DNA from 2 places in the Amycolatopsis sp. NPDC049691 genome. Region 2 is predicted to be linked to the other one. Evidence: riboswitches for the same ligand, from Rfam matches in the RefSeq annotation. Region 2 holds a riboswitch; the other holds the start of a gene.
What was found. Region 2 has a riboswitch for S-adenosylmethionine ahead of thrC (threonine synthase). Riboswitches for the same ligand answer to the same signal wherever they lie in the genome.
Positions count from the first base shown of each region.

Region 1: it holds a riboswitch for S-adenosylmethionine, as region 2 does, so the genes downstream of both, AB0J40_RS29565 (aminotransferase class V-fold PLP-dependent enzyme) here and thrC (threonine synthase) in region 2, are expected to answer to the same signal.

Region 1 is NZ_JBFANX010000014.1:183,443-187,854, reverse strand. It holds gene AB0J40_RS29575 (potassium/proton antiporter) at 1-202, shown strand, start outside; gene AB0J40_RS29570 (M23 family metallopeptidase) at 658-1,257, shown strand; SAM riboswitch class IV at 1,340-1,454, shown strand; gene AB0J40_RS29565 (aminotransferase class V-fold PLP-dependent enzyme) at 1,492-2,871, shown strand; gene AB0J40_RS29560 (hypothetical protein) at 2,888-3,496, shown strand; gene AB0J40_RS29555 (hypothetical protein) at 3,496-4,125, shown strand; gene lspA (signal peptidase II) at 4,200-4,412, shown strand, end outside.
Region 2 is NZ_JBFANX010000009.1:208,429-212,840, reverse strand. It holds gene AB0J40_RS22245 (DMT family transporter) at 1-336, opposite strand, end outside; gene rpsT (30S ribosomal protein S20) at 661-921, shown strand; gene holA (DNA polymerase III subunit delta) at 980-1,954, opposite strand; SAM riboswitch class I at 2,091-2,224, shown strand; gene thrC (threonine synthase) at 2,238-3,503, shown strand; gene AB0J40_RS22225 (DUF4231 domain-containing protein) at 4,025-4,412, shown strand, end outside.

The DNA of each region.
Region 1 (4,412 bases), on a different contig from region 2:
GCGGCTGCCCACGGGGGCAACGGTGAGCCTGGTGGTCCGCGAGGGCGCGGGCTTCACCCCCCAGAAGACGAGCCGGCTGCAGGAGAACGACCAGCTGCTGGTGGTGACGACGACGGCGGTCCGCGACGCGGTCGAGCGCCGGTTGCGAGCGGTGGACCGGGCGGGCCGGCTGGCCCGCTGGCGGGGCGAGTCGGGGCGGTAACCCGCTCGTGGCCGTGGCGGGCCCGATCCGATGGTTCGGTGAACCAGGAGGGCCGGCATGGCAGGCGCGCGAGCCGGCTTGGATCGCGAGAGAGATGCCTCGGCGCGCCGGTGCGCGGTCGGGAGGGCCTGTCCGGCGGGGAGGCCTGCGAGCCGGTCCGCCTGATCTGCGAGGCGGCCTCGCCGCGCCTGCGCGTGATGCTCTGCCCCCGCGTCGGCGCGCTTATTCGGGCCGCGGAGCGTGCGCGCGACGCCAGGCGCGAGCCCTTCAAACGCGCGTCGCCCTAGCCGCGCGTTGTCCGGCGCCTGTCCACTCTCCGCGCCGACCTGGTGATCTTTTCCCGCGAGGGTGATCTTCCCCGTCCGAAATCTTCCCCATGATCCACCCTTTGGCCTACTCTGCGCCCGATCCGGTTACTTCGAACGGGTGAGCGCGACGCCAAAGGAGCACGCACGGTGACAATTCCGCACGTCCGCAGGACGGCCCTCGCCGTCGCGATGACCGCGGTCCTCGGCTTCCTCGGTGCGCCGGCCGCGACCGCCGGAGGGTTCCCCGCCCTCGCCCTGCCGTTCACGGCCGGCCAGCAGGTCTACTCGGCCGGCATCCACTCCGACGACGGCAGCACCGGCGTCGAGAACGCCATCGACTTCAGCCCGGCCGACCGGACCGTGCGCGCGCCGCTGGCCGGGACCGTCCGCCTGCAGCACTGCGCGGGCGGTGACTGGGTGACCGTCGACCACGACGGTGGCTGGCGGACCGGCTACTACCACCTGGAGGGCATCGCGGTCACCGACGGCGAACACGTCGAGGCCGGCGCTGTCCTCGGGTCGACCGGCAACGCGCTCCCGTGCGGTGGCAGCAGCACCGGCGCCCACGTGCACTTCACGCTCTGGACCGTCAGCGGGGACGGCAGGCCGGTCGCCGAGCCCGTCGACGGCAAGTCCATCGGCGGCTGGCGCTTCACCGCCGGAGCCGGGCAGTACACGGGCACCGCGACCCACCTCGCGGACAACGCCGTGACGCAGCTCCCGGGGCGCTTCCGCGCGAAGCTCTGAGCCCTCACGGTGTGTGAGCGGGGTCTCAGATGTTGCGGAGAAGCTTGGCCGCCCGCCGCGTTCTCGGTTACTTTCTTAATCAGGTCATGAGTGTCAGCGCAAAGCCCCGGCTTGCTGACCGGCAACCCTCCTACCGCGGTGGGGTGCCCCGGGTGAAGACCGGGCTGGTCGCGCCGTGCGACCGGCAAGCGCGGGCCCCTCGCCGGGGTCCCCCGGACCGCCGAGGAGGCACCGATGACTTTCGCCGTCGACCGCACCACCACCCTGGCCGAAGCGGGCACACTCGTCCCGGCCGCCCGCACCGCCGAGGAAACCGTTGCCGCGCAGGACATCCCGGCCGTCGCCGGCGCCGCTCTGCGGGTCCCGCTCGTCACGGGTGAGACGATCGGCTACGCCAACCTCGACCACGCCGCGAGCGCCCCCTGTCTCGACACCGTCCGGGCCAAGGTCGACGAGTTCCTGCCCTGGTACGCCAGCGTCCACCGCGGCGCCGGCTTCGCCTCCCAGGTCTCCACCAAGCTCTACGAGCGCACGCGCGACGTCCTGCGCCGCTTCGTCGACGCCCGGCAGACCGACACCGTCGTGTTCACCCGCAACACCACCGATTCCTTCAACCTGCTCGCCCGCAGCCTGCCCCGGCACACGACCGTGATCGTCTTCGACACCGAGCACCACGCCGCGCTGCTGCCGTGGCAGGGCTCGAACGTCCGGCGGATCCCGACCCCGCGCACCCGCCTCGCCGCGGTGTCCGCTGTGGACGAAGCACTCGCGGACGCCCCGCAGGGACCGCGACTGGTCGTCGTCACCGGAGCGTCCAATGTGACCGGTGAGCTGCTCCCCGTCGCCGAGATCGCCGCCGTCGCGCGCAAGCACGGCGCCCGCGTCGCGCTCGACGCCGCCCAGCTCGCCCCGCACCGCCGGATCTCCATCAAGGAGCTGGACGTCGACTACGTCGCGCTGTCCGGCCACAAGCTCTACGCGCCTTTCGGCGCGGGCGCGCTGATCGGCCGCGCCGACTGGCTGCGTGCCGCCCGGCCGTACCTCGCCGGCGGCGGCGCGACCAAGCTCGTCACCGAGGACGCCGTCGTCTGGAGCACCGGGCCCGAGCGCCACGAAGCCGGCTCGCCCAACACCGTCGGGGTGTACGCGCTCGGCGTCGCGTGCGAGACCCTGGCCGGGAACTGGGCCGCGATCGAAGAGCACGAGCAGGCCCTGCTCGCCCGGCTGCGCAAGGGACTCGAAGGCATCCCGGGCTGCGCCGAGCTGCGGCTGTTCGACGCGCCGGTCGACCGCGTCGGCACGGTCGGCTTCGTCGTCGACGGCTTCGACCCGGGCTGGCTCGCCGCGGTGCTGTCGGCCGAGTACGGCATCGGCGTCCGCGACGGCGCCTTCTGCGCGCACATCGCGGTCAAGCGCCTGATCGGCCTCACCGGCGGCGACGGGCAGCAGGCGATCCGCGTCAGCCTCGGCCTGGGCAGCACCGAGGAGCACGTCGACCGCGTGGTCCGCGCGCTGCGCCAGATCGTCGCGCGCGGGGCCCGCTGGGAGTACGCGAAGGTGGACGGCCGGTGGGCCCCGGTCGGCGACCCGCGGGAGCTGCCGCCGTTCTGCTGAGCGCTAACCTGGCCCGATGGGGAGAGGGCGGCGTTTCTGGTTTCCGTTGGCACTGCTCGGGCTCACGCAGATCGGCATGGCGGCGGTGCAGCTGCTGTCCCGCCGCAGCCCGGCCGAGGGCGAATTCGTGAACATCGTGTCGCTCCCGATGAGCCAGGAGAACCTTCGCGCCACCGCCGACGTCGGCCGCGGGCAGTTTCTCACGCAGGACCCTTATCACGCACCGGGCGCGGGCTTGCCGGCCGGTCCGGTCTGGCTGATCGCGCTCGGCGTGGTGCTGCTCGGCACGGCGATCTGGTACGCGGCCGTCCTGCGCCCCGCCCGACTCGACTGGTTCGTCCTCGGGGCGGTCGGGGCGCTCGTCGCCCTTCCGCTCCTCGACCTGGTCGGGTCGTGGCAGTTCCGGCTCGGCGACGGCCTGCGCGGCCCGCTGCTGGCCACCCTCGGCCTGCTTGTCCTCTCCGCGTACGAGCGCAGCAAACTCGTCCTGCTCGCCACGGCCGGGTTCGGGGTGATCGCCGTGCTGCTGTCGGCGGACCTGGTGGGGGTGCTCGGCTCGGCGGCCGTTCTGCTCACCGCGGCTTTCGCGGCCCTCCTTCGCCCGGCGTCCGAGGCCCTGCGGTGATGGGGAGTTCGCGGCGGTCCTGGTTCCCGTTGGCGGCGCTCGGGTTCGCCTTGCTGGTCATGGTGGCGGTCGAGCTGCTGCCCGGGGACCGCACCTTCGGAACCGTGGCCGGACCGGAGTACCAGCCGGTCCGGAGTCTCGGCACCGGCGGGCTGGGCGGCACCGGCCGGCCCGACAACGAGCTTTCGGGGATCGCCTTCGCCACGGCCACCGACGTCGTCCCGTCGGCGACGCTCGGCTGGCTCGCCGGCCTCGCCTGCGTCGTGCTCGCCGTGGCCGGCTGGTACTGGCTGTCCCTGCGCCGGGCCGGCACAGCGCCGCGGCCCGTCCGGTTCGTGCTCGGCACCCTGGGCGCGCTGGCGGCCGTCCCGCTGCTCGACCTGGTCGGCGCGCTGGAGCTGCGGCTGCCCGGGGACGTGCGCGGCGCGCTGCTGGCCGCGCTCGGCCTCCTGCTGCTGGCCGCGTACGAGCGCAGCTGGTTCCTGGCGGCCGTCCCAGTCGTGTTCGTCCTGGTCACGGTGGTCTTCCCGGCCCTGGCGGCCGGGGCGCTGGTGGCGGCGGGCCTGCTGTTCGCCGCCGCGTTCGCGGTGCTCCTGCGCGGGCCGGTCACCGCCGCCGACACCGCCTGACCAGCACCGTGGAGAATGGAGCGGTGAGCACCGAGCCCAGCCACTCCGAACCCGACATCGACACCGACGCCGAAGTGGCGCCCGAGACCGTGCAGGAGACGCCGGAAGAGCCGGCGAAGCCGCTGCCGAAGCGGCGCGTGGGCTGGGTGTTCGCCGTCGCCGTCGTGTTCTGGGCGATCGACCTGGTCACGAAGAACCTGGTCGCCGCCAACCTGGAGGGCAAGGAGCCGGTCCGGATCCTCGGCGGGCTGATCTACCTGCAGGTGATCCGCAACCCCGGCGCCGCG
Region 2 (4,412 bases):
GAGGACGGCGGCCAGCACCGACAGCAGCGGCCCGGTGCCCCGCGCGACGGGGTAGACGACGGAGAGGTCCCCGACCCGGTACCCGCGTTGCAGGACGACGCCGTAGGCGACGTGCAGCACCGACGTCACCACGGCGGCGAGCAGCCAGCTCCACTGTGGACGCTCGGGCTCGACGGCCAGCAGCACGACGGTCACCGGCAGCAGGAGGACGGCGGAAACCGTGTAGTAGAGCCAGACGAACTGGGTGCCGCCGGAGGAGATCCGCTTGGCGGCGAGGTTCCACGCGGCGTGCACGACGGCGGCGACGAGGACGAAAGACAAGGCGGTGGCGTTCATGGGGCCCCTTCGGGTTTTCGCGCGCGCGAAAACCGGGTCCTCCAGGCTTTTGCCCCGTCAGATGAACGACCGGCCGTCCGGGCCCGCCGATGGTGCCGCTCGGACCAGGCCCGCCGACCCTGATTGTGTGTCGCGTGCGCGGGCCGGCGACGGAACCCTAGGCACTGCCGTCCCCCACCGTACTCCCGGTGCCGGACGCCGGCGGCCCGGCTGTTAAAGTGGTCGCTCGCTGCCCGTGCGGCATTCCGTCATGGAGGAAACCCGCTTTCCGCGGGGCCACTTCAGCGCGGCGGCGATCTCACCGAGTGAAACAGGAGTTGCCCTATGGCCAACATCAAGTCGCAGATCAAGCGCATCACGACGAACGAGAAGGCGCGTCAGCGCAACCAGGCGATCCGGTCCTCGGTGAAGACCGCGATCCGCAAGGTCCGCGAAGCCGCCGAGGCCGGCGACAAGGCCAAGGCCGTCGAGCTGCAGCGCGACGCCGCCCAGAAGCTGGACAAGGCCGTCTCGAAGGGCGTCATCCACGCCAACCAGGCCGCCAACAAGAAGTCGGCGCTCGCCAAGCGCGTCAACGCGCTCTGAGCTGGTTGATTTCTGGGAAAGCCCCGGCCTCCGGCCGGGGCTTTCTTCATGCCCGTGGTCAGCCTTTGGCGGCCGCCACCTCGAGGACCGCGCGCTCCAGCGCGTAGCCGGGATCGGCTGCCACGCCCTTGACCTCGGCGTTCAGGCGCGCGACCACCCGCATCGCGGTGGCCAGGCCGTCCTGGTTCCAGCCTCGCGACTGGCCCTGGGCCTTCCGGATCTTCCACGGCGGCATGCCCAGCTCGCCGGCCATCTGGTTCGGGTTGCCGCGGCCCGCGCCCGAGACCCGGGCGATCGTGCGGACCGCGTCGGCCAGGGCGTCCGCCACCAGGACGTGCGGGACGCCCAGCTGCATCGCCCACCGCAGTGACTCCAGCGCCGCCGAGCGGTCACCGCTGACCGCCTTCTCCGCGACCGCGAAGCCCGTCACGTCGGCGCGGCCGCGGTGGTACTGCCGGACCGCGTCGGCGTCGACCGTCCCGCCCGTGTCGGCCACCAGCTGGCTCGCCGCCGAGGAGAGTTCGCGCAGGTCGGAGCCCACCGCGTCGATCAGCGCGGCCACCCCCGCCGGGTCGATCTTGCCGCCCGCGCGGCGCACCTCGTGCCGTACGAACTGCTCGCGCTCGGCCGGCTTGGTCAGCTTCGGGCACTCCGTGACCTCGGCGCCGGCCTTCTTCAGCGCCGCGGGCAGCGACTTGCCCGCCTTGCTGCGGCCGCCGCCGGTGTGCACGACGACCAGCACGACGCCGTCCGCCGGGTCCTTCAGGTACGCCGCCACGGCGTCGGCCAGCTCCTGCGAGATGTCCTGCGCCGACTCCAGGACGATCACGCGGCCCTCGCTGAACAGCGACGGGCTGACGAGTTCGGCCAGCTCGGGGGCTGTGAGATCGGACACCCGGACCCGGGTCAGCTCGGCCGTGGCGTCGATCGCCCGCGCCGCGGCGAGCGTCTCGCGGACGGCCCGTTCGATCAGCAGTTCTTCCTCGCCCAGGACCAGGTGCAGCGGGGCGGGGGCGGTGGCTTGCGCGGTCACCCGAGGATCCTCTCACTTGCGGTGTCGTGCGCCCGCTCCGGTGATGTCCGACGGCCACCGTGGCACGGCGTGACCGCCATGTCGTACGGTGTCCACGAGGCGGCGCGCTCGATCGCGCGCCCCGACAACCGAATACCGCTCATCCAGAGGGGCAGAGGGAACGGCCCGACGAAGCCCCGGCAACCGGCGTACAGCCCGTCATCCCGCGATCGCGGGGTAGCTGACGACCACGGTGCCAATTCCGGCCCGCTTCGGCGGGGCAGATGAGGAAAGGAACCTCGCGATGACCGCAACCCTCGGCACGACCTCCACCACGAAGACCCCGGATCTCGGTCCCGCCGTCGAACTGGTGTCGAAGGAAGAGGGTCACCGGCAGCCGCTCGCCCCCGAGTTCGTCTCCGCGGAGGACTTCTCGCCGCTCGAGGTCGCCTACGACTTCGGCCGCGTCCGCCGCGAAGACATCGAGGCCGGCCCCAAGAACATCTGGCGCTACAAGAAGCTCCTCCCGGTTCCGTCCAACGTCGAAGAGATCCCGAACACCGAGCCCGGCGCGACCCGGCTGATCCGCGCCGACCGCCTCGCGAAGGAACTCGGCCTCAAGCGCGTGTGGGTCAAGGACGACACCGGCAACCCGACGCACTCGTTCAAGGACCGCGTCGTCGCCGTCGCGCTGGCCGCGGCCCGCGAGTTCGGCTTCGAGGTGCTGGCCTGTCCGTCGACCGGCAACCTGGCCAACGCGACGGCCGCCGCCGCGGCCCGCGCCGGCTGGCGGTCGGTCGTGCTGATCCCCAAGACCCTCGAGCGCGCCAAGATCCTCACCACCGCGGTGTACGACGGCGACCTGATCGCCGTCGACGGCAACTACGACGACGTCAACCGCCTCGCCACCGAGCTGGCCGGCGAGCACCCGACGTGGGCGTTCGTGAACGTGAACGTCCGGCCGTACTACTCGGAGGGCTCGAAGACGCTGGCCTACGAGGTCGCCGAGCAGCTCGGCTGGCGCATCCCGCCGCAGATCGTCGTGCCGATCGCCTCCGGTTCGCAGCTGACGAAGGTGGACAAGGGTTTCCGCGAGCTGGGCCAGCTCGGCTTGGTGGACGCCAGCCCGTACAAGGTGTTCGGCGCGCAGGCGACCGGCTGCTCGCCGGTGTCGGCCGCGTTCCGCGCAGGCCAGGACGTGGTCCAGCCGGTGAAGCCGGACACGATCGCCCGTTCGCTGGCGATCGGCAACCCGGCCGACGGCCCGTACGTCCTCGACATCGTCAACCGCACCGGCGGCGCGATCGAAGACGTCACCGACGAGGAGGTCGTCGAGGGCATCCGGCTGCTGGCCCGCACCGAGGGCATCTTCACCGAGACGGCCGGCGGGGTCACCGTGGCCACGGCGAAGAAGCTGGTGGAGACGGGCAAGCTCGACCCGGACGCGGAGACGGTCCTCCTGATCACCGGCGACGGCCTCAAGACCCTCGACGCGGTCGAGAACCACATCGGCCCCAAGGCGACCGTGCCGCCGTCGGCCGCCGCGGTGAACGAGGCGCTCGGCTACTGACGCTCCCCGAGCTGGGGACGGGCCGCCGCGGCCCGCCCCCGCTTCGGTCGCGGGCAACGGGACCCGGAGTCGGTGGCCACCGGGCCTCCGCCTCCGCCCCCCGCCCGGCGACAGCAGCCGAGGGCAAGCCACGAGGCCGCTCGGCCACCAACCCCGCCGAGCGCATGCCCGCCCTGACTCCGGCAGCGGCAACAAGCCTCGCCCCAATCCGGTGGCGGACAACGGCCTCGCCCGGAGCTGGCGGCCACGGGACCACCGCCCCGCCGACCGCCGGCCAGCCCGGCGACAGCAGCCAGGGCAAGCCACGAGAGGACCGGCCTGGTGATCGGCTGCCGCGCCACGGCCGCAGCGGCCGCGATCGTCGCTGCCACCGCGCCCGGCGCGTTCGGGATCATCGCGCTTGGCCACTGACCCTCGCGGGCCGCTCGGTCTGCGCCTGGTGAGTACCTCCTTTCGCGTTTCTCCGGGCCGATAGGGTCGACACCCGCCAGGTGTCGGCTCGGTCCGGGAGGTTCGGGGAAATGCGGAATCTCGGCAAGCACTGGATGGTCACCGCCGAGCGTGATGGGGATGCCTTGCCCACCACCGTTGTCGCGAAGTGGCGGTGGTACAAGAAGGGCGCCCGGCGAGACCGGTTGCGGTACGGCGTCGTGGAAGTCGTCGCCCTCATCGGCTCGGCCGCTATCCCGGTTGCCGCCGCCGCTCACCTCGATTCGGTCGTCATTGCCGCCCTCGGTTCCGTCGTTCTGGTCGCCACCGGGATCCGGACCACGTTCGGCATGCACCAGAACTGGGTGGAACACAGCCAGATCGGCTACGCGATCGAGCGCGAGGCCGCCTTGTTCCTCCATTCCGCACCGCCGTATGAAGGCTCGGACGCCGTCCGGGTGCTGGTCGCGCGCGTGGAAA